3 regions of the Vibrio taketomensis genome follow, and region 1 is predicted to be linked to each of the others. Evidence: predicted binding sites of a transcription regulator. Region 1 holds the regulator's gene; each other region holds the start of a gene.
What was found. Region 1 encodes PurR, which represses purine synthesis genes. Its sites were predicted from a motif close to TNANGNAAACGTTTNCNTNA; they were not measured.
Positions count from the first base shown of each region.

Region 1 (8,292 bases):
CAATTTCACTGATTGCTGCTGTTCATCCATCACACGTTGGTTAAGATCGATTTGGTCAAAAATTTCGCCAACGGAATATTTCAAAACGCCATACACGTTTTTCTTCCAATGACCCGGCGTACCGCCTTTTTGCGCCGCTTCAATCGCTTTCGCCATTTCATCCGCCACCATCGACAATTGAATCGATAGTTTCAGTTTCGAGAACTCGCGATGACGAACGTAATAATCCGTGATACCCACCGCTAACGGTGACAAACGGTAAATACTCGCGCCGTCAGTCACTTCACTGGTAAAACGGCTAATTAGGCGCTGTTTTACCAATTCATTGATGGCATTGTTGGCACGAAACGCCGATGCCTCGCCGGTATCTTCAAATAATCGAGTGACGATAGTGAACGCGTCATGGAGCTCACCTTCACCCAATTCTTCATCAAACCTTTCATTACTTAACACTGCAATAGCGATAAGAAAAGCCAACCTTTCGCTTGTTAGATTCAATGAGAAATCGTGCTGCTTTACCCAACCTACCAATTCATCGATAGGCTGCTCAGCAACGTTGAGAGTCATCTCACTCATTGTTATTCCTGTTTATTTTTCTTTTGTGCCCATACATGTATGTATCGACCTAATGAGAGGTATGGCTCTTGACGACAAAGTTTCTCTTCCAAAGCCAATACATCTTCAAACTGGTAATCACCCATATTGGCGCGATTGCCAATGTAATCACTAAAACAGCGGATGCCGGATTTACCGCAGATTTCATAACCTGCGTCTTCGATCCACTGATAGACATCTTGTGGCACTAGGCCTTTTTGTGGCTGCAGTTTAAAACGCTTGCGATGCGGCATGCCTTCCAATACATGCGGTAAGTTGCCACACACCACATTTTTATATACCAAACCATGATGGTTGTAGAACATGATAGACGCCACGCCGCCAGGTTTGACCTGTTCTAATACGGTTTCTAGCGCCGATTTCGGATCCACCAACCACTCCATCACAGCGTGAAACATCACCATATCCACAGGCTCAGACATATGCTGAGCAATCTCTTGTACCGGAGAGTGAATAAAACGGTAGTTCTCAAGCAATCCGTTGGCTTCGATATCTTGCTTCGCCAATTGCAGCATTTCAGACGATAAGTCGCACAACGCAACTTGATGTCCGAGTTTGGCAATTTTTTGTGACATTTGCGCGAGACCACCACCTGCATCCAGCAAGTTTAAGCTCGTTTGATCACTTTGGAGTAAAGCAAGGGCCTGTTCAAGATCCTGCCAAACAATGATTTGGCGAATCTCACCTTTGTCGGAACCATAAATGTTTTTTGCAAATTTGTGGGCGATATCGTCGAAATTGCGGTCTTCTGTCACAGCGGCTTGGGTTATCATGTTGAAGGTCTGCTGACCTTTTGTGGTAAATTTGTTCGAGCAAACAGCATTTTAGTCACAACGAGAGGTTTGTCGCCTAGCGATGCTAAACGAGAATCCTCTCCACTAAAGAGTAAAATCTTTATTCGGGACGCATGGTTCGAACCCTTTGCGTAGTGTCTGATATGCCCTAAGCGGCAAAGTGCGTGTGTTTCGATTCAGGAAACTCGCTGCTTAATTCCTCGCTTTGTGCAAAGAATCAACAAACAACTACAAAAATCATATCAAAAGGCCATAAGACCCTCTATTCCGCTATTCTGTCACAAGAAAGGCAGATATAAATAGGGATTCTCTTATTTTATAATCAACTGGTGTTTTTCGGACTATTTATGTATGTTTGAGCTGAAAAAAGTCTTATCTTCATTGCTTATGCCATTACCAGCGATGCTTATCATTGGTTTCTTCGGCTTAATGCTAATTATGTTTACCAGAAAGCAGAAAACCGGCTGTTTTGTGGTGCTGTTCTCTTTTATTGGTATTTTCCTCGTATCATTCCAACCGGTCACATCACGCTTACTGATGCCACTAGAGCGCCAGTTCACGACCTTTTTGCCTGTCGACAAATCGATTGATTATGTGATGGTGTTGGGCAGTGGGCATGTTGTTGATGATGAAATCCCACCAACATCAGAGTTGAGCCGCACGGCATTAATGCGTTTGGCGGAAGGAATTCGCATCATGCGCATTTATCCTGGCTCTAAATTGATTTTGTCTGGCTACTCGGGCGGTACAGAAGTGAGCAATGCTCGCATGATGGCCAAAGTGGCACTTGCCTTGGGCGTATCAAAATCTGACATTATTTTGCTAGAAACCGCCAAAGACACATGGGAAGAAGCGCGCCAAGCTGCTGCATTCGTTAAACGTAAACAAGTGGTGTTAGTGACTTCAGCGAGCCACATGCAGCGCGCGTTGAACGAGTTCCATTCTGCAGGCCTTGACCCTTACCCAGCGCCGACCAACTACTTAGCGCAAAACGAGATTCATCAATTCTGGAGTAAATACACTCCGAAAGCGATTTACCTAGAGCAAACCGAGCAATACTGGCATGAAACACTAGGCCGTATTTGGCAATCGCTACGTAATTGGGTTTCTGACTACGAAGAGAAAAGCATTGAAGCCTCTGAAAGCCGAGTATAACGCTACGCTGATAGCGAATTAGACATAAAAAAACCGAAGCATTAGCTTCGGTTTTTTTATTGATGCTTAGCGACTAATCACCAGCGAACATGTAGCCTTCGCCATGAACCGTCACAAAAATCTGTGGATTCTTCGGATCAAATTCCATCTTCGCGCGCATACGACGAATCAGTACATCAATCGTACGGTCATTCGGCGCATCGACACGGTGGCTGATCATATTCAAAATACGCTCGCGACTTAGCACTTGGTTCGGGTATGAAGAAAGTGCGACTAACAATTCGTATTCTGCTTTTGTCAATTTTACCGGTTCACCATTGCGGCTCAATGCACGGCGTTGGATATCAAACATCCACTCACCGAAACGCACAATGTTGGTATCATTTTTTTGCTCAACCATGCTGTCCGCGTTACGCGCGGCAGAAATACGCCACAGCAAGTTTTTAACGCGAACCAACAATTCACGAAGCTCGAATGGTTTGGTTACATAATCGTCTGCGCCCATTTCTAGGCCTACGATCTTATCAATGCTATCCGTGCGTCCTGTTACCAGGATAATTCCAATGTCCGATTGACTACGAAGTTCACGCGTCAACATCAAACCATCTTCACCAGGAAGATTGATGTCTAGCATTACTAGGTCAATCGAATTACTTTGTAGCGTGTCGCGCATCTGCTCGCCACTCTCCGCTTCGCTAACGGTGTAACCTTCATTTTGAAAGTAACCAACTAGCTTACTGCGAGTCACTGCGTCGTCTTCTACAACTAAAACGTGATAGCTCATCTAAACCACTTTATTTACATTGGGAATCAATTTCCGTTGTATTCTATTCATATGTCGTAACATTTCTAGTATTTATTACATTAAAATCAAGAAAGATGATTTTTATTGATTCAAGACAACCCTAGCTCATCGGTTAACAATTTGCCATTTTAAGACTCATTTAGTCACAATAGGCATTATCGTTATTCATTTTTCTTCGCTAAAATATAAATAGAACACAAACTTGGAGCATTATTTAGATGCAAGAACTCAAAGCGTTTAACGAAAAGCGTGCAGAAATTTACTGGTGGTTTTCTAGTTTATTTGCCAAAGAGCTGACCGAAGCTGAATTGGATCAATACCAAAGCGCTGAAATTCGTGGCTTTTTATCTGGCCTAGGCGAAAACCCAACCCTTAAACCATCTGTTGATCGCCTAGTCGACGCGCTTAACCGCCAAATTGACCGTGAAGATGGCCAACTTGAACTCGCCGCTGACTTCTGCGATCTGTTCCTGAAATCAGATAAAGAGTCTGCTTTGCCATATGCTTCGATGTATGTCGGCACAACAGGTCTTCTACATGATGAGCCAGCCAAAGAAATGGAAGCGCTGCTTGCAGAACATGGCGTGGCAATCAATCAAAGTTTGAATGAGCCTGCGGATCATATCGCTATTGAACTCGACCTGCTGGGCAATATGATTATTCGCACTAACGAGCTTGAGCAAGAAGGCCATTTTGAAGATGCGCTGATTGAACAAGAGGCGTTTATTCGCCGTTATATTCTAAATTGGGTACCTAAGTTCGCCGCGAAAAGCCAAGCACTTGACTCATTTGGTTTCTATTCAGCCGTCACTTCATTGCTTGTTGCGTTCCTTGAACTCGACTGTAACTATTTGGCCGGCGAAGCGGAATAGCATACACGCCCCAAGCTGCGATGATGGTTTTTCATTTGCTACCAGCGTCAATGCGGTCTAAAATCGTCATCGCAAACGATAAATTAATATAACTTAAGTACAAACCGCTGCTCTCAAGCGGTTTTTGTATTTCTAATACTTACTGCCAATTTATTCCCAATAATGTGAATAGCGGATGTGGCAGCGATAGATAGGATCATACCTTATGGCCACTATAAAAGATGTTGCGCGCTTAGCTGGCGTATCGACAACAACTGTATCGCACGTGATTAATAAAACGCGCTTTGTTGCTGAAGCAACACAAGAACGTGTAATGGAAGCGGTTACAGAGCTAAACTACGCACCAAGCGCAGTCGCTCGCAGTCTAAAATGTAATAGCACACGCACTATCGGTATGCTAGTAACGCAATCAACTAACCTGTTCTTTTCTGAAGTCATTGATGGTGTTGAGAGCTACTGCTACCGCCAAGGTTACACGCTAATTCTTTGTAATACGGGTGGTATCTACGAGAAGCAACGTGACTACATTCGCATGCTAGCGGAAAAACGTGTCGACGGTATTTTGGTAATGTGTTCAGACCTAACCGAAGAACTGAGCGAAATGCTAGACCGCCATAAAGACATTCCTAAAGTGGTTATGGACTGGGGCCCAGAGAGCTCTCAAGTCGATAAGATCATCGACAACTCAGAAGAAGGTGGCTACCTAGCGACCAAATACCTCATTGAGCATGGTCACAAAGATATCGCATGTTTAAGTGGTCACTTCGAAAAAGCCGTTTGCCAAGAGCGTATTCAAGGCTTTAAACGTGCGATGACAGAAGCAGACCTTACGGTTAATGAAGATTGGATTCTTGAAGGTAACTTTGAGTGTGACACTGCCGTGCTTGCCGCTGACCAAATCGTTGCAATGGACAAGCGTCCTACGGCAATTTTCTGTTTTAACGATACCATGGCACTTGGTCTAATGAGTCGCCTACAGCAAAAAGGCATTCGTATTCCAGAAGATATGTCGGTGATCGGTTACGACAACATCGAGTTGGCAGAGTACTTCTCTCCACCGCTAACAACGGTTCACCAACCAAAACGTCGTGTAGGTAAAAACGCGTTTGAAATCCTACTTGAGCGCATCAAAAATAAAGAACACGATAAGCGAGTTTTTGAAATGCATCCAGAAATCGTTGAGCGCTCTACGGTTAAGAAAATTAACTAACTCGATGATTAATAAAACAATAGCTGATGGTCTCACCATCAGCTATGTTACATTTCAGACTTTATTCTTGCATTAAGATCACAATTCTTCCATAGTATGCTGATACTTCTTACAAGAAGTATTTTAATCTTTAGCAAAGCAAATTAAGTCACGCACAGGGCAAACCATTCTGAAAAGATGGGACGCAAAGCCACCGGCCTAAATATTCATGATTCAACATGACTGTATGGTAGCGGGGTTGCCGATGGTAGAAATGCACACGTTAACTGATTAACCTCCAGATACCTGCATTACCTGCTATTCTCTCGGACCTGATTTGGTGGCGTATTAACATACACATACACCGAGAAAGTACTGAATGGATAAACCAATACTGAAAGACTCAATGAGGCTATTTGAGCCACTAGGTCGCATTAAATCTCGCTCTATGTTTGGTGGGTTTGGGATTTTCGCAGACGAAACCATGTTTGCCCTAGTCGTACACAATAAGCTTCATATCCGTGCTGACAGCACTTTAAGAAAACAATTTAAGCAACTGGGTTTTGAACCTTATATTTATCACAAACGCGGTTTCCCTGTTGTCACCAAGTACTTCGCACTCAGTGAAGAATGGTATAACGACAGTGAAAAAGCCCTTGAGATAGCTCGAGCTGCGCATGCCAGAGCGCAAGTAGAAAAGTCTTCTCAAGCTGAAACAAAACCAACCCGTATTAAAGATTTACCTAATTTACGTCTAGCGACTGAACGTATGCTTAAAAAAGCAGGCATTGAAGACGTTCAGCAGCTACATCAAACTGGCTCTCTAGAGGCGTTTAAAGCGATTCGTAACTCTCATACTAGTGAGGTTAGCCTCGAGCTTCTTTGGTCGCTTGAGGGCGCGATACAGGGCACCCATTGGTCTGTTGTCCCCCTAGCCCGCCGAGAGGAATTGCTCGCACGCTTACAGCACTAACTTAATCTAGCCAGCGATCTCGCTGGCTTTTTTTTGAAAGTTTTTCGCGACTTATAAGTTCTTATATTTCATCAACGCAGCAAATTTAGATACTAAGCTTAATACAGGCTAGGTATAAGGAGAGCAAAGATGAACAAGAAACTGATTTTTGGCCTGTTGCTAATAGGATTAATCGCCTTTCTAATCACCCAATTTGGTGATCAACTCACGCTAGAAAATGCCAAAGCGCAACAAGCTGCTCTTGCTGCTTATATCGAGCAAAATTTCGTTTTAGCAGCCATCACATACTTTGCAATATATGTTGCTATCACTGCGTTTTCGATTCCGGGAGCCGCGGTTGTTACGTTGTTAGGTGCTGCGCTATTTGGCTTCTGGACTAGCTTACTTTTGGTATCTTTTGCGAGTACCATTGGTGCGACACTGGCTTTTCTCAGCAGTCGTTTTCTTCTACGAGACTGGGTACAAGGGAAGTTTGGCGATAAGCTTAACGCCATTAACCAAGGTGTAGCCAAAGACGGAGCGTTTTATCTATTCTCACTGCGCTTAATTCCCGTTTTTCCATTTTTCCTGATCAACCTATTGATGGGGCTAACCCCAATCACAACCGCGCGTTTCTACTTAGTCAGTCAACTAGGGATGCTGCCAGGCACAGCTGTTTATCTCAACGCCGGTACACAGTTAGCGCAAATCGATAGTTTGTCTGGCATCGTATCGCCATCAGTATTAGTGTCTTTCGCGCTACTTGGTTTATTCCCTATCATTGCAAAATGGGTGATGGCAAAGTTTAAACGTGATGGGCAATCGCAAAGTCACGCTTAATACGGAGTAACTTAGTGAAAATATTCAGCGCAGCGAATCCCCCACAAGCTCACATTGTCTGTGAGCTTTTGCGTTCACATAATATTGAGTGTGAAGTCCGTGGCGAAGGTATTTTTGGCTTACAAGGTGAAGTACCTTTTGGCGATTCTAGCGAGCCCCATGTCTGGCTTTTTGACGTCAGCCAAGCACCTGCAGCGCAAGCCCTGGTTAAACAATTTGAACAGCCGCACTCGCTACCAGAATGGCAATGCTCAGAGTGCGGTGAAATCAATGAAGGACAATTCGCCTTATGTTGGCAATGCGGTACTAGCGAATTTGCTGATGAATAAAGTTAATCGAATGTTGGTTGAATTCGTCTGGGCGCTCAATATTGCACACATGCCCACAGTCGGCGATCTCTCGTAGTTGGCTCAGTTTATGTGCTGCGATCATTTCTCGTACCGGCTGAATAAACATGTAGTCCCGTTCGCCCATCAAATATAGCGTTGGGATCGGTAGCTCTTTTTCTTTAAAGCAGCGCATCAATGGATTCACTTCCGATGCGAGTCTAAACCAGCGCTTAAACTCTTTCTGACACAGCTTTTTCGCCTCACGTACAAACAAATGCCTTGATTGTCGCTGAGTTTTCTGTGGCATGACAATGTAAGCAAACAGACGATAAAGCCACATATATGGCACGACGTGCTTGAACGTATTGCCGAGTGTCACCAAAAATTGTGAACGCGTATTTAAGCGAGTTACTGCTCCACCTAACACCATCGAACTCACCCGCTCTGAGGCAAGCTCTGCCAAATTTCGTACGATAATAGTGCCTAATGACATACCAACAAAGTGCGCGGACTGAATCTTTAAATGGTCGAGGACTTGTAGGATGTCTAACGTCACTGATTTAAACGTGTATTGACTTGAGATCAGATCCTTCAGTAACTGATTAGACTTACCGTGGCCACGAAGATCGACAAGCAGCAGATTAAAATGCGCTTTGTATGCTTTGATTTGTTTAAACCAAATTGATGAGCTACCACCAGCTCCGTGAACGAAGACAACCCATTCTTTGCTTGTTGGATGTA
Region 1 is NZ_AP019649.1:987,174-995,465, reverse strand. It holds gene mukF (chromosome partition protein MukF) at 1-576, opposite strand, end outside; gene cmoM (tRNA uridine 5-oxyacetic acid(34) methyltransferase CmoM) at 579-1,388, opposite strand; gene elyC (envelope biogenesis factor ElyC) at 1,761-2,564, shown strand; gene torR (two-component system response regulator TorR) at 2,638-3,348, opposite strand; gene torD (molecular chaperone TorD) at 3,588-4,241, shown strand; gene purR (HTH-type transcriptional repressor PurR) at 4,447-5,451, shown strand; cyclic di-GMP riboswitch class I at 5,600-5,697, shown strand; gene Vt282_RS04600 (TfoX/Sxy family DNA transformation protein) at 5,810-6,403, shown strand; gene Vt282_RS04595 (TVP38/TMEM64 family protein) at 6,533-7,222, shown strand; gene Vt282_RS04590 (putative signal transducing protein) at 7,237-7,551, shown strand; gene Vt282_RS04585 (alpha/beta fold hydrolase) at 7,529-8,292, opposite strand, start outside.

Region 2 (8,292 bases), 810 kb from region 1:
TGATTAAAGCAATTATCAAATCACATCGAAATTTTCAGGAGAGACGACCGATGAACATTCGTCCATTACATGACCGAGTTATCGTAGAGCGCCAAGAAGTTGAATCTAAGTCTGCCGGCGGCATTGTGCTTACTGGTTCTGCTGCGGAAAAATCGACTCGCGGTGTTGTTCTAGCTGTAGGCAAAGGCCGCATCCTAGAAAATGGCACTGTTCTACCTTTGGACGTTAAAGTTGGTGATACGGTTATTTTCGCAGAAGGCTACGGCACGAAAACTGAGAAAATCGACGGTAAAGAAGTTCTTATCATGTCTGAAAATGACATCATGGCAATCGTTGAGTAATTTGGCTCTGATTCAAGAACGATAAACAATACAGAATTGAGAAGGAATAAAAGATGGCTGCTAAAGACGTTAAATTTGGTAATGACGCTCGCGTAAAAATGCTAGAAGGTGTGAACATCCTAGCAGACGCTGTAAAAGTAACTTTAGGCCCTAAAGGTCGTAACGTAGTTCTAGATAAATCTTTCGGTGCACCAGTTATCACTAAAGATGGTGTATCAGTTGCGCGTGAAATTGAACTTGAAGACAAGTTTCAAAACATGGGCGCACAAATGGTGAAGCAAGTGGCTTCACAAGCAAATGATGTTGCGGGTGATGGTACAACAACAGCGACTGTACTAGCACAAGCAATTGTAAACGAAGGTCTTAAAGCGGTTGCTGCGGGCATGAACCCGATGGATCTAAAACGTGGTATTGATAAAGCAGTAGCGGCAGCCGTTGAAGAGCTAAAAGCACTGTCAAAAGATTGCTCTACTAGCACTGAAATTGAGCAAGTAGGTACTATCTCTGCAAACTCTGACTCAACGGTAGGCAAGATCATCGCTGAAGCGATGGATAAAGTAGGCCGTGATGGTGTTATCACTGTTGAAGAAGGTCAAGCGCTACAAGATGAGCTAGATGTTGTAGAAGGTATGCAGTTTGATCGCGGTTACCTATCTCCTTACTTCATCAACAACCAAGAATCAGGTTCAGTTGAGCTAGAAAGTCCATTCATTCTGCTAGTAGACAAGAAAGTAAACAATATTCGCGAGCTACTACCAACGCTTGAAGCGGTAGCAAAAGCATCACGTCCACTACTTATCATCGCTGAAGATGTAGAAGGTGAAGCGCTAGCAACGCTAGTTGTGAACAACATGCGTGGCATCGTGAAAGTGGCTGCGGTTAAAGCGCCTGGTTTTGGTGACCGTCGTAAAGCAATGCTGCAAGACATCGCAGTACTGACTGGTGGCACAGTGATCTCTGAAGAGGTTGGTCTAGAGCTTGAGAAAGTAACACTTGAAGACCTAGGTCAAGCGAAGCGCGTAGCGATCACTAAAGAAAATACCACTATCATTGATGGTGTTGGTGAAGAAGCGATGATCCAAGGCCGCGTAGCGCAAATTCGTCAACAAATCGAAGATGCGACTTCAGACTACGACAAAGAGAAGCTACAAGAGCGTGTTGCGAAACTTGCTGGCGGTGTTGCGGTAATTAAAGTTGGCGCAGCGACTGAAGTTGAGATGAAAGAGAAGAAAGACCGCGTAGAAGATGCACTACATGCAACTCGCGCTGCGGTTGAAGAAGGTATCGTTGCAGGTGGTGGTGTTGCACTAATTCGTGCGGCTTCTAAGATTGTTGACCTAGAAGGTGACAACGAAGAGCAAAACGTGGGTATCCGTGTTGCACTGCGTGCAATGGAAGCGCCTATCCGTCAAATCACTAAGAATGCTGGTGACGAAGAGTCAGTGGTTGCTAACAATGTGAAAGCGGGCGAAGGTAGTTACGGTTACAACGCAGCAACGGGTGAATACGGCGACATGCTAGAGATGGGTATCCTAGATCCAACAAAAGTAACGCGTAGCGCACTCCAGTTCGCAGCATCTGTAGCGGGTCTAATGATCACAACAGAAGCGATGGTAACAGATCTGCCACAAAAAGATTCTGGCATGCCAGATATGGGTGGCATGGGCGGTATGGGTGGCATGGGCGGTATGATGTAATCATCCACTCTCATCCAGTGATAGTTTAATTTATAAAATCGTTGTATGTGGTGAAGAGTAAATTTACACTTCGCCGCCGATGAATAAATTGACTCATCCCGTGTTGATTTAGAAAAGCCGAAGCTATGCTTCGGCTTTTTTAGTGCCTGAAGAGAAGTAAAGCAGGTATACAGCAAAGAGTCGTAACTGCGAGTTCAATGCCTTTTTGTTATAGGCACAGAAAAGTTGAGTGAGATATCAGTGATTGCCCAGATTGGAAAAATATACAAACAGTGGTTTGTGGGTATTACGTCGATTTTTCTCGTCGCCGTCACGTTATTAATGCTTGAATCAGCGAATGATTCAAAGCAAAAATTCGAGCAGCAGAAGTATCGAGTTGAAAAACTGCTAGAGCAGACGAGCCAAGTACTCAATGCACTCGAATACAGCATCACATCACTTTACCCATTGCAAAGTGAACGCTATGTATTGCCTCATACGATTAAACTTAAGGGGAATACATGTCAGTTCTTGGGAATGCCAGATAAGGGTAGGGATTATGACTTTATGTTTTCTGGCCCGAAAGCGATGTGTAATCCTCAATCTGAATTATACCGAGAAGCTTATAAACGCTTATTTGTTTCACCTTCAATGGCATATTTCGTCAAAAGTATCGACAAGATATCTTCGATCTATTTTGTCTCCAAAGACAAGTTTGTAATCTCTGCCCCTAAAGCTTTTGCCGAGTCATTGCATGGTGATGTGTTTGATAGCATCATTGTCACGAGACCATATTGGAAGAAAACTGTCGCGCAAACCTCAAGCGATGCGCATGAGCATGTGATTTATACAGGGGATTATGCAGACTATATGACAGGGAAGCGTGTGGTAACCATTACTCGTGGTATCTATGTTGAAGGTGAGTTCAAAGGCGTGCTGGCGGTTGATAATGTTCTGCATGATCTCATTAATGACAAGCTTATTAGCTACAGTTTAACCGAGCATCAAGGTAGAAATAGCTTTGATCTGTTTAGTTTTACCTATTCTCAACCTTTAATCGTCGCAGGAGAAAATGCGGGTATTTATTTGACGGTTGATGAGCCAATAGGATTGCATTTACAGCACATATTAGATGCCAATCGTGAACAGATAATCGCTCTGATCTCATTTTATCTTCTTGCACTACTTACGCTTTGGTTTCGCGCTACCCAGACGCTCAATACACATCTAAAAGCATTGGCAATGCGCGATCCTATGACTGGCTTACTCAATCGCCGCGGTTTAGAATCCTATCTGCATAGCCTTGAGCAAAGTAGTTATATGGCTATTGCAGTGTTTGATATCGATGATTTTAAAGCGATAAATGACACATACGGTCACCAAGTTGGTGATGAGATAATTTGCCAAGTGGCTAGCTCTCTTGAGAATAGCCTTCGTCAAACCGATTTGATTTCTCGTTTTGGGGGCGAAGAGTTTGTTGTGGCGATTTCAGCGGATTGTCCGCAGCTATTGCGACTGATATTAGATAGAGTTCAGCGCGAGGTGAGTACTCCAAAGTTCGTTCATTCTTTGGGGCGAACCATGTCAGTCACCGTATCGGGGGGCGCATTTGTCTATCGCACGGACTCTCTTTCAGAGAGGCGTGATAGTTGCTCCGATTCTCGCTTGCAACGAGCAGATCAATTGCTTTATCAAGCTAAAGCGCAGGGTAAAAATTGCATCGTTATTGAATCAAACTAAAAAAGGATGGCATTGCCATCCTTTTCAATTCTTAGCGGTACAATTACAGAATAATGTCACGCACTTCAGGATCTTTACGCTCTAAGTAGTGTGTTGATTTGATGCGACGAATCGTACGACAGCGGCCACGAATGAGTAGTGTTTCTGTGGTTGCGATATTACCTTGACGTGTAATGCCTTCCAGCAAGTCGCCTTTAGTGATCCCTGTTGCTGAGAAGATGACGTTATCACTGCGCGCCATGTCTTCCATCTTAAGCACAATACCCGCTTCCACGCCCATTTCTTTGCAGCGCGCAAGCTCTGCCGCACCGTAAATGCGGTTTTCTTCGTTATTGCCCTTCACTTCATGACGAGGAAGAAGCCGACCGTGCATATCACCATCTAGCGCGCGAATTACCGCAGCTGATACCACACCTTCCGGAGCGCCACCGATGCAGTACATTACGTCAACTTCGCTATCTGGCATACAAGTAAGAATAGAAGCCGCTACATCACCATCTGGTACGGCAAAGACACGTACGCCCATCGCTTGCATCTCCGCAATCACTTGGTCATGGCGAGGTTTCGCCAGAGTGATTACCACTAGCGTATCAAGCGTCTTATTTAGTGCTGTTGCGATGTTCTCTAGGTTTTCTTTAAGCGGCTTGTTAAGGTCGATACAACCTTTTGCTCCAGGACCGACGACCAATTTTTCCATGTACATATCAGGTGCTTTAAGGAAACTGCCTTTTTCACCCGCAGCCAACACGGCTAGAGCGTTGGACTGACCCATGGCCGTCATTCGCGTGCCTTCAATTGGGTCTACAGCGATATCAACTTCGTCTCCGCCAAGACCAACAACTTCACCAATGTAGAGCATTGGCGCATCATCAATTTCACCCTCACCAATAACAATCTCGCCGCTGATATCAGTTTTATTGAGTAGGGTACGCATAACTTCAACAGCTGCACCGTCAGCTGCGTTTTTATCGCCACGGCCTAACCATTTATATCCGGCCAGTGCTGCACCTTCAGTGACTCGAGAAAATGCCATTGCCAAATCGCGTTTCATGATGACTCCAAATTGGTTTTTAGGATGGAAGTAATTTTGGCGCGATTCTACCATATCGAAAGGGAAACGTTTGCTTTTTTGCCGTTCGGAGATTGAATTGGATCAAGAAACCTCAGTAAACTGAGTCAGTAACCGCTTGCTGGATGATTAACGTTAGGTGAATGTCAGTAACTGTGCGTTTTTTGTGCGAATAGCGCACAATATCAAATATAGGGCGTGTGTCTCTTGGCTGGGCTAAGTAGAATGAAGGTAACACGTGAAGCGAACTTCACTTTAAGCGAACAGAATAAAGGTAGGCTAAGATGTCTTTTGAAGTACTAGAAAAACTAGAAGCAAAAATTCAAACTGCAGTAGATACAATTTCACTTCTTCAAATGGAAGTGGAAGAGCTAAAAGAAGAAAAAGAGAAGCTTGTTGTTGAAGCTAATGAGCTTCGTGCTAGCCGTGAAGATCTAGAGCAAAAATCTCAACAGATGCAACAAGAGCACGCGGCATGGCAAGAGCGCATCCGCAGCCTACTAGGCAAAATGGATGAAGTAGAATAATCTACTTAGAGTTAAAAAGAGGCTGACCGAAAGGTTGGCCTTTTTGCTATCTGGCCGTTAAAAATAGGTTCAGAGAGCTTTGGGACATGGGTAGTAAAAAGGTCAGCTTGATGCTGACCTTTGACAAATTGCTGAGTGTTATGCCTTAGGGCGAACACCTAATGTATGGCACAAAGCGTAAGTCATTTCAGCGCGGTTGAGCGTATAAAAGTGGAAGTCTTTGACACCCTCGCGGCTCAGTATGCGTACCATATCGATAGCTTGACTAGCACCGACGAGCTGACGTGTGGTTGGATCGTCATCCAGACCTTCAAACTGTTTCGCCATCCAGCCTGGTACTTTGACATGGTTTTGTGCAGCAAAACGCGATGCTTGTTTGAAGTTAGACACCGGCAGAATGCCCGGTACGATTTCCACATCAATACCTGCTGCAACACAGCGATCGCGAAAACGTAGGTAGCTTTCCACATCAAAGAAGAATTGCGTGATTGCGCGGCTGGCACCTGCATCAACCTTGCGTTTCAGGTTGAGCAAATCTGCCTGTGCGCTTTTGGCTTCTGGGTGCACTTCTGGAAAGGCTGCGACAGAGATATCGAAATCATGACGAGATTTTAACAGCTCAACAAGGTCAGAAGCGTACATATCAGGCGCACCACCTCCAGGGGGAATATCGCCACGCAAAGCCACGATACTTTCAATGCCGTTTGACCAATAGTCATCGGCGATGTTGATCAGCTCTTCGCGAGTCGCATCGATACAGGTGAGGTGAGGTGCGGCAACCAAACCGGTTGCGGACTTTATGTCTTTGATAATGGAGTGAGTACGGTCACGCTCGCCAGAGTTAGCGCCATAAGTGACCGAAACGAATTTTGGCTTAAGATGTTTTAAGCGATGCACCGAATTCCACAGTGTATCTTCCATTTTTTCACTGCTTGGTGGAAAGAATTCAAATGAGACATTGATATTGTCTGAAAGCTCAGCAATATTTTGATTCAAAGCGTCAATATGACTGGCGTGTGTGTATCCCATCTTGCTCTCCCTGTGGTAATCCTCTACCACTCGCTTACTAATTTCCTGACGTTTGGACGTCTATATGGCTACAGAATGTAATGAATAAGTTTTAAAGTCAATCATGTGATTATGAATTTTATTCAAGTTGACGTTGAGTAATCTTCACGTAGAACGATTTAATTCAGTTTAGTTTGATGAACAGAAGGCGTGAGCGTTATCGCTGCACGCCTAACGCTTTCACTAAATCAAACTTGAGAGCAGATTCAGGTCCGACTGAATCGCTCCAGCCGTGACCTCTCTGCCTGCACCAGGGCCTCGAATGACTAATGGATTATCTTTGTACCATTTACTCTCAATCGCAAAGATGTTGTCGCATGGCAGCAGGTTCGCAAGGGCGTGCTCACGAGTGAGCGCCTCTACACCTACTGTCGCCTTGCCATTTTTCTCCAATCGCGCAACGTAGCGCAGTACTTTATCTTCGCGCTGTGCTTTGCGTAAGCGCTCGGCGAGTAACTCACTTAGAATATGGCCATTATCAAGAAAGTCATCCAAAGGCAGTTGAGCGAGCTCTTCTGGCACTAGGCTTTCTACTTTGACAGCCTCTGGCTCAATCGTTAAGCCAGATTCACGCGCAAGAATCACCAGTTTTCGCATCACATCTGAGCCATCCAAGTCATGACGAGGATCGGGCTCGGTTAATCCTTGTTGCCAAGCTAAATCGACTAGCTCGGCAAATGGCACACTGCCGTCATATTGTTGAAACAGCCAAGAAAGTGTGCCGGAAAAGATGCCAGAGATAGCAATGACTTCATCGCCGCTCTCACGTAAATCTTTGACCGTGTGATTGATCGGTAAACCTGCACCAACAGTAGCATTGTAAAGCCAATGGCGGTTGATTTTGGCAAAGGCATCCTGCACTTGGTAGTAGAAGGCGCTTGAGGCAGATCCTGCGACTTTATTGGCAGAAATAAGGTGTACGCCTTGGGTTGCAATTTCTTGATATTGAAGTGCTAATTCTTGGCTGGCGGTAACATCAATCACGACAGCTTCATCGTAGCCTTGAATTGAGCCAAGACGTGGTATCCATTCGCCATTTTCATAGCTGATAGCTTCATTATCAAATTGTTGATTCGCATTTGCGGCATTAATGCCATTTGCGTCAAACCAGTAGGTTTGGCTATCGATGATTGCGACTAACTCGAAATTCATGCCACGGCGTTTTTCTAGTTCACTCTTTTGCTCAGCAAATAACGATAACCATGCGCTGCCAATATTGCCTTTTCCGCATAGCGCGATGGCAACACGCTTTTGTGCTTGAAATAGCTGTTTGTGAATGCCTTGCACTAATGGTGTCGTGGCAGAGGTGCGCAAAATGGCAACCAAGCTTAAGCCCGATGTGGACTCGGCGATAAATTCAACCGGAGCATGTTTAAGCTGCTGATAGAAACCGTAAGAGTGAATAGGGTTGCTTGTTACCCCTGCGCCAACAGCAGCTACCATAGAGTAGCCCTCTTTAAGTTTGATTTCGGCTTCAAAGCCTTTGTCTTGCAAATAAGCCAAAGCGCCACCGGCGATTTCTCGGGTGTAGCTTAAGCGCAAGCAATGTTGATCTTCTTGAACCTCGTACGCCAGTGGTTCTAACTGAGCCCTGCTAAGACTCGATAGTGCTTCTTGTCGCAAGCGTGAAAAATCATGACCAGAAGAAACGTACAGTTCTATCAACAGTACTTCATCCAGTGAAGATATAATTTTTGCGCCGCGCCCAGAGGCGAGTACGCGTTCGATACGTGTTGAACCTGCTTCAGGTTCGTAGCTGCAACGCAGATGGCAATCCATCGCACTTTGCGCGACAGGTTGTAGGGTACGGCTATGCAACACGGGAGCAGCTAAGCGTGCCAATTCGCTCGCTTCATCAAGGCGCAGCAATG
Region 2 is NZ_AP019649.1:174,041-182,332, forward strand. It holds gene Vt282_RS00835 (co-chaperone GroES) at 51-341, shown strand; gene groL (chaperonin GroEL) at 395-2,038, shown strand; gene Vt282_RS00845 (sensor domain-containing diguanylate cyclase) at 2,279-3,757, shown strand; gene glpX (class II fructose-bisphosphatase) at 3,801-4,808, opposite strand; gene zapB (cell division protein ZapB) at 5,111-5,353, shown strand; gene metF (methylenetetrahydrofolate reductase) at 5,492-6,382, opposite strand; gene Vt282_RS00865 (bifunctional aspartate kinase/homoserine dehydrogenase II) at 6,605-8,292, opposite strand, start outside.
Region 2: glpX (class II fructose-bisphosphatase) is a predicted target of PurR. The motif match lies at 4,867-4,886, and genes of this name have one in related genera.

Region 3 (8,292 bases), 380 kb from region 1:
CGTCAGCTTCAAGAAGGCAAACTGCCTACGTTTGATGCCAACCAATACCCTGAGCTGAAATCACAGCTTGAAGAGGGTATTTGGGATAATCCGCCGACAGAAGAGTCAAAACGTTAATAGTTTTGAACGATTAAACTAATCAAAAAAGCCATGCAGACAATGCGTGGCTTTTTTTGTACTCTAAGTAAAGAGAAGAATAAGGATAGAGTAAAGTCATGCTGATAGTTGTTTCCCCTGCGAAAACCCTAGATTACGAGTCGCCACTTGCGACTGAAAAGTTCACGCAACCAGAGTTGATTGCGTACTCAAAGCAGTTAATTGATGTGTGCCGTCAGCTAACGCCAGCCGATGTGGCGAGCTTGATGAAAGTCAGTGATAAAATTGCCGATTTGAACGTGGGACGTTTTCAAGAGTGGAGTGAAACATTTACCACTGAGAACGCTCGCCAAGCCATTTTAGCCTTTAAAGGTGATGTCTATACCGGCCTTGAAGCTGAAACACTGTCAGACGATGACTTTGATTATGCACAACAGCATCTGCGCATGTTGTCAGGGCTTTATGGTTTGCTTAAGCCTCTTGATTTGATGCAACCATACCGTCTTGAAATGGGCACGAAGCTTGTCAATGACAAAGGCAGTAACCTTTACCAGTTCTGGGGCAATGTGATCACTGAAAAGCTTAATCAAGCGATTGCTGAGCAAGGCGATAATGTGCTGATCAATCTCGCGTCGAATGAGTACTTTAAAGCCGTCAAACCAAAAGCCTTGGATGCACAAGTGATCACGCCAATCTTTAAAGATTGCAAGAATGGTCAGTATAAGGTGATCAGTTTCTATGCGAAGAAAGCTCGCGGCATGATGGCTCGTTATATTATTGAAAATCGCATCAGTAGCGTTGCTGACTTAACCAATTTTAACGTGGCGGGTTACTACTTTGTTGAGCAGGAATCGACGCCAACCGAGTTAGTATTTAAACGCGAAGAGCAGTAAACGAATGAATAAAAAAGGGAGTGACATGTAACTCCCTTTTTTTCGCCATGATTGAGCTCGTTATAATTAAGCTATTGGTTAATGGAATAGCGATATACTTGATAAGTTAAGAACGATGCAATTGGGATAAGGGTGACTGAGTGTTTGATACACATTGCCATTTAGATCTATTGAGCGCCCGAGGTATCGGGGTCGAAGCGGCGGTTAAACAGGCTGAAAATTGTGGTGTGCAACATATTATTGTGCCTGGTATTGACGCTAGCAATTGGCCAACGATAGCGAATTACGCCCAAAAATACTCATCTGTGGAATGGGCCATCGGCATTCATCCAATGTTTGTAACGCAAGAGAGTCTAGCTGAGTTCGATTTGATGCAAGCCAAGCTGGAATCGGGTGCAGATTGTATCGCCATTGGTGAGTGCGGCTTAGATTTCTTCCACGGACGTGATAACCAAGCTCTACAAACCGAAGTTTTGATCGCACAGTTAAAATTGGCTCAACGGTTTGAATTACCAGTGCTATTACATGTGCGTAAAGCGCATCAAGAGTTAATTCAGCTCTTAAAGCAATACCCTTTATCTCGTGGTGGAATCGTGCACGGCTTTAGCGGTAGTTATGAGCAAGGAATGGATTTTGTGCGCTTAGGCTTTAGTTTGGGAATTGGTGGTACGATTACTTATCAACGCGCGAATAAAACTCGCAACGCTGTTGCATGTTTACCTCTAGAGGCTCTCGTTTTAGAAACGGATGCACCTGATATGCCGCTTTTTGGCTATCAAGGTCAGCCCAATCAGCCTAAAATGGTTCGGGATGTTCTGGCTTGTTGCGTAACCCTAAGGCAAGAGTCAGAGCAAACGATTACGCAAAAAATGACAGAAAACGCTACCAAACTGTTTAATTTGATAGGTCGCTGAGTGTGCTTTTTGTAAATTCAGCCAAGTTAAACGGTTGCGTTTTGTGATTCATGTCTCAATTGTTAATGTATAGTTCGTGCTGTGTGGTAAAAAGTGCGATATGGATACTACTTTTAATCCTTGCGATCAGTATAATCCACCGCGCTTTTGAGCTCCATTTTGTAACACGCCAACAAATAACATAAGGAAGTCATAAACTATGAGCCTGTTTATGAGTCTAGTCGGTATGGTAGTGCTTCTTGCAATTGCATATGCATTCTCATCAAACCGCAAAGCTATTAACTTTAGAACCGTGGGTGGCGCATTTGCTATCCAATTTATCCTTGGTGCATTTGTACTTTATGTTCCTTGGGGTCGCGACCTACTAAACAGTTTCTCTCAAGGTGTATCAAACGTTATCAACTATGGTAACGATGGTATCGAGTTCCTATTTGGTAACCTAGTTAACTTCTCTGTAGAAGGCATTGGTTTTATCTTTGCGTTCAAAGTACTTCCAACACTGATTTTCTTCTCAGCGCTGATTTCAGTTCTGTACTACCTAGGCATTATGCAATGGGTTATTAAAATCCTTGGTGGTGGTCTACAAAAAGCTCTGGGCACTTCTCGTGCGGAATCTATGTCTGCTGCAGCAAACATTTTCGTAGGTCAAACAGAAGCACCTCTAGTGGTTCGTCCGTTTGTTCCTAAGATGACTCAGTCAGAACTATTCGCAGTAATGTGTGGTGGTCTAGCATCTGTAGCGGGTGGTGTACTAGCTGGTTACGCGTCAATGGGCGTGCCTCTAGAGTACCTAGTAGCAGCATCATTCATGGCAGCACCTGGTGGTCTTCTATTTGCTAAGATCCTAATGCCAGAAACAGATACGCCAGAAGAAGACATTCAAGCGGCGATGGACGGTGGTGACGACAAACCAACTAACGTTATCGACGCAGCAGCAGGCGGCGCAGCAGCAGGTCTACAACTAGCACTAAACGTTGGTGCAATGCTAATCGCGTTCGTAGGTCTAATCGCGCTAATCAACGGTATGCTTGGTGGTATCGGTGAGTGGTTCGGTATGCCGGATCTGACTCTACAACTTATCCTAGGTTACGTGTTCTCTCCACTAGCATTCCTAATCGGTGTGCCAATGGATGAAGCGATCACTGCTGGTTCATTTATCGGTCAAAAACTGGTAATCAACGAATTCGTAGCGTACCTAAACTTCACGCCTGTAATGGCTGAGCTATCACCTAAGACTGTAGCGATTATCTCATTCGCTCTATGTGGTTTCGCGAACCTTTCATCTATCGCGATTCTACTAGGTGGTCTAGGTAGCCTAGCGCCAAACCGTCGTAGCGATATCGCTCGTATGGGTATGAAAGCGGTTCTTGCTGGTACATTATCTAACCTAATGGCAGCAACAATTGCAGGCTTCTGTCTAAGCCTAACTGGCATGTAATTCGAGCCCGTTTATATAGACGCAATTGTTATGATTAAATTATGCCCTGTAGCTTGATGCTACGGGGCATTTTTTGTATTTACTCGGTGAATTCACCAGTAAAAATTTTGAGATACAAACCGTTTGCGCTCTATTTGTTACTACAGTTTTATGAGGTTTCTTTATAAGGTAGCGAACGTTGATTAACCTGAAGCTATTTATTGCTGTTCAAGTTAACAATAAAGGTTTACCTTTGAGTAAATGAGTTACTCAAATCCGCATAGAGAATAAGCCTTGCTTAGTTTTCTGTGCGTTTAAAGACACCGCAATCGAAGATTGTTGTGCCATAGGCCAAATTGGTACTGTGCGGTGACAAGGAAAGCAATTGGGGCAAATTCGCTATTTGCCACCGAGTCTTCAAGGAACCAAGTCCGTTCATCAATCACTGTTTCTCTGCCTATACTCACAGAGCATAAGAAACAGTCATATTTTTGAATATTGATCGGAGATAGAAATGAGCGATTTAAAAGCAGCAGCGTTACGTGCACTTCAACTTATGGACCTAACGACGCTTAATGACGACGACACAGATGCGAAAGTAATTTCACTTTGTCATGATGCGAAAACAGCAGTAGGCAACACAGCTGCGATCTGTATTTACCCTCGCTTTATTCCTATTGCTAAGAAGACACTACGTGAACAAGGTACGCCAGAAGTACGTATTGCGACGGTAACTAACTTCCCTCACGGTAACGATGATATCGAAATCGCAGTAGCGGAAACGAAAGCTGCAGTCGCATACGGTGCAGACGAAGTAGACGTGGTATTCCCATACCGTGCACTGATTGCTGGTAACGAAGAAGTAGGTTTTGAACTAGTTAAGCAATGTAAAGCGGCTTGTGGCGATAGCGTACTGCTAAAAGTTATCATCGAAACTGGTGAGCTAAAAGAAGAAGCACTGATCAAGAAAGCATCGCAAATCTGTATCGAAGCAGGTGCTGACTTTATCAAAACTTCAACTGGTAAAGTGCCAGTAAACGCAACACCAGAATACGCACGTATGATGCTAGAAGTGATTCGCGATATGAACGTTGCTGAAACGGTTGGTTTCAAACCAGCAGGTGGCGTGCGTACTGCAGAAGATGCACAAGCATACCTAGCAATGGCTGATGAAATTCTTGGTGATAACTGGGTTGATGCTCGTCACTACCGTTTCGGTGCGTCAAGCCTGTTAACTAACCTGCTTAATACATTAGAAGTGACAGACGAAAAAGCGGATCCAGCTGCTTACTAATATCTTCGTCATATTAGAAGCTGCAACGTCGTTTGCTGCATAAATTATCTCTAATCACATAGTTATCTATGCTCATAGAGCTAATTTACTGGCAGCCTAGTTGCAGCTCCAACTATTTAGAAGATAGCGTAGAAATTTAGTCTGTTTGATGAAGTGGTGCTAGTCACCGCTTCAATCTCTACCTCTTTACCTTACAACCTTACTCACTGGAGTTTGGGAGGCACTAATGTATTTACCTCAAGAGATCATTCGTAAAAAGCGTGACGGCGAAGTACTGACCGCTGACGAAATCAACTTCTTTATTCAAGGTGTTGCCAACGACACTGTATCTGAAGGTCAAATCGCAGCATTCGCGATGACGATTTTCTTCAACGAGATGACCATGGATGAGCGAATTGCCCTAACGTGTGCGATGCGCGATTCTGGCATGGTGATCGATTGGAGCCATATGAATTTCGGTGGCCCGATTGTTGATAAACATTCAACTGGTGGTGTAGGTGACGTTACTTCACTGATGCTTGGCCCAATGGTGGCGGCATGTGGTGGCTTTGTACCAATGATTTCTGGCCGTGGTTTAGGCCACACTGGCGGTACACTCGATAAACTGGAAGCGATTCCAGGTTACAATATAACCCCAACCAATGATGTGTTTGGTCAAGTGACCAAAGAGGCGGGCGTCGCAATCATCGGTCAAACTGGCGACTTAGCGCCAGCTGATAAACGTGTATACGCGACTCGTGATATCACAGCTACCGTAGACAACATCTCGTTGATCACCGCATCAATTCTATCTAAAAAACTGGCAGCTGGTCTTGAATCGCTCGTGATGGATGTAAAAGTAGGCTCTGGCGCATTTATGCCGACTTACGAAGCATCTGAAGAGCTTGCGAAATCTATTGTAGCGGTAGCGAATGGTGCTGGTACGAAGACGACAGCCATCCTTACTGATATGAACCAAGTGTTAGCATCTTCAGCGGGTAACGCAGTAGAAGTGCGCGAAGCGGTACGCTTTCTAACGGGCGAATACCGTAACCCTCGCTTACTTGAAGTCACCCTAGCCTCATGTGCTGAGATGCTAGTATTGGGCAAACTTGCTCAAGATACTGAAGAAGCGAACGCGAAGTTGATGGAAGTGCTAGACAACGGTAAAGCGGCACAATGTTTCGGTAAAATGGTTGCTGGCCTTGGTGGCCCTGCTGATTTCGTTGAGAACTACGACAATTACCTAGAAAAAGCGGAAATCATCAAGCCAGTCTTTGCCGAAGAAAGTGGCGTGGTATCAGCAATGGATACTCGTGCAATTGGTATGGCTGTCGTGGCAATGGGCGGTGGTCGTCGCGTCGCAACTGACGTTATCGATTATGCGGTAGGTTTTGATGGTTTTATTCGCCTTGGTGAAGTTGCCGATGAAACCAAACCATTAGCCGTGATTCATGCGCGCAATGAACAACAATGGCAAGACGCTGCAACAGCGCTGCGTAAAGCGATGACTATTGGTGGTGAGTACACACCTACACCTAATGTGTACTGCCAAATTCGCGCTGAAGACATTTAATTTTAACAAGGCCTGCTTACAGTGATAATCAACCAAGTGGGCCTGAGGAATAAGTAATGAAAAGAGCATTTATTTTAGTCCTAGATTCATTTGGTATTGGTGCAACAGCAGATGCTGATAAGTTTGGCGATGTCGGTTCAGATACGCTAGGCCACATCGCGGATCAGTGTGAGCAAGGTTTAGCGAATAACGATAAGCGTAGCGGTAAGCTATCACTACCAAATCTGTCTAAACTCGGTTTGGCGATGGCGCATAAAGAGTCAACTGGTCGCACAGCGCCGGGTCTTGACCTTGATGCGGAAATCATCGGTGCTTACGGCCATGCAGCAGAGCTATCTTCAGGTAAAGATACCCCATCTGGTCACTGGGAAATTGCAGGTGTGCCGGTATTGTTTGAATGGGGCTACTTCACTGATAAAGCCAATAGCTTCCCGAAAGAGCTGACCGATCGCATTTTAGCGCGCGCAGGTCTGGACGGTTTCCTTGGTAACTGTCACGCATCAGGTACACAAGTGCTGGATGATCTTGGTGAAGAGCACATGAAAACGGGCTTGCCGATTTTCTATACTTCAGCGGACTCAGTATTCCAAATTGCCTGTCATGAAGAGACGTTTGGTTTAGATCGACTATTAGAACTTTGCCAAATCGCCCGTGAAGAGCTTGAAGATTACAACATTGGCCGTGTCATTGCGCGTCCATTTATCGGCCCTGGTAAAGGTCAATTTGAGCGTACTGGTAACCGCCGCGATCTTTCAGTAGAGCCGCCTGCAGCGACAGTACTGCAAAAACTTGCTGATGAAAAACAAGGTGAAGTGGTATCAATCGGTAAGATTGCTGATATCTACGCCAACTGCGGTATTACTAAGAAAGTAAAAGCGACGGGTATTCCTGCGCTATTTGAAGCTACGCTTGAGCAGATCAAAGCGGCAGGTGACAACACTATCGTTTTCACTAACTTTGTTGATTTTGACTCAGCTTACGGTCACCGTCGCGATGTTGCTGGTTATGCAGCTGCGCTTGAGTACTTCGATGGTCGTATCAACGAAGTGATCGAACTAATGCAAGAAGATGATATTTTGATTCTGACTGCTGACCACGGTTGTGATCCAACATGGCAAGGTACTGACCACACGCGTGAACACATTCCTGTTTTGGTTTACGGTCAAAAAGTACCGGCGGGTTCACTTGGTCGTCGCGAGACTTTCGCTGATATTGGTCAAACACTTGCAGAGTACTTTGGCACATCGCCAATGGAATACGGCAAGAACTTTTATAAATAATTAACTGGCGTCAATGCCGTTCAATTGACGCCTTTCTTCTATATAGAAAAGGAAAACACGATGGCAACTCCACATATTAATGCTGAAATGGGTGCGTTTGCAGACGTAGTACTAATGCCGGGTGACCCGCTACGTGCTAAATACATTGCTGAAACCTTCCTAGAAGACGTAGTTCAAGTATGTGATGTCCGTAACATGTTTGGTTACACAGGTACGTACAAAGGTCGTAAGATCTCTGTAATGGGCCACGGTATGGGCATTCCTTCTTGCTCTATCTACGTAACTGAACTGATCAAAGACTTCGGCGTGAAGAAAGTGATTCGCGTAGGCAGCTGTGGTGCTGTTAACGAAGACATCAAAGTTCGCGACGTTGTGATCGGTATGGGTGCGTGTACAGACTCGAAAGTAAACCGTATTCGTTTCAAAGGTCATGACTTTGCTGCTATCGCAGACTACAAAATGGTTCGTGCAGCAGAAGAAGCAGCAAAAGCTCGTGGCATCGATGTGAAAGTCGGCAACCTATTCTCAGCTGAGCTTTTCTACACGCCAGATCCAGAAATGTTCGACGTAATGGACAAATACGGCATCGTTGGTGTTGAGATGGAAGCAGCAGGTATCTACGGCGTTGCAGCAGAGTACGGTGCTAAAGCTCTAACTATCTGTACTGTTTCTGACCACATCAAGACTGGTGAACAAACCACTTCAGAAGAGCGTCAAAACACGTTCAACGATATGATGCTAATCGCACTAGATTCAGTTCTACTAGGTGATGAAGAGTAATCATTGATTAAAGCGCAGTGCTTAAAGAGGTGAGAGGCGAGAGCGCTTCGCTTTGAGAGTTCA
Region 3 is NZ_AP019649.1:607,642-615,933, forward strand. It holds gene Vt282_RS02865 (alanine/glycine:cation symporter family protein) at 1-117, shown strand, start outside; gene yaaA (peroxide stress protein YaaA) at 216-989, shown strand; gene Vt282_RS02875 (TatD family hydrolase) at 1,130-1,903, shown strand; gene Vt282_RS02880 (NupC/NupG family nucleoside CNT transporter) at 2,103-3,341, shown strand; gene deoC (deoxyribose-phosphate aldolase) at 3,835-4,614, shown strand; gene deoA (thymidine phosphorylase) at 4,841-6,169, shown strand; gene Vt282_RS02895 (phosphopentomutase) at 6,226-7,449, shown strand; gene deoD (purine-nucleoside phosphorylase) at 7,510-8,229, shown strand.
Region 3: Vt282_RS02880 (NupC/NupG family nucleoside CNT transporter) is a predicted target of PurR. The motif match lies at 1,926-1,945, and genes of this name have one in related genera.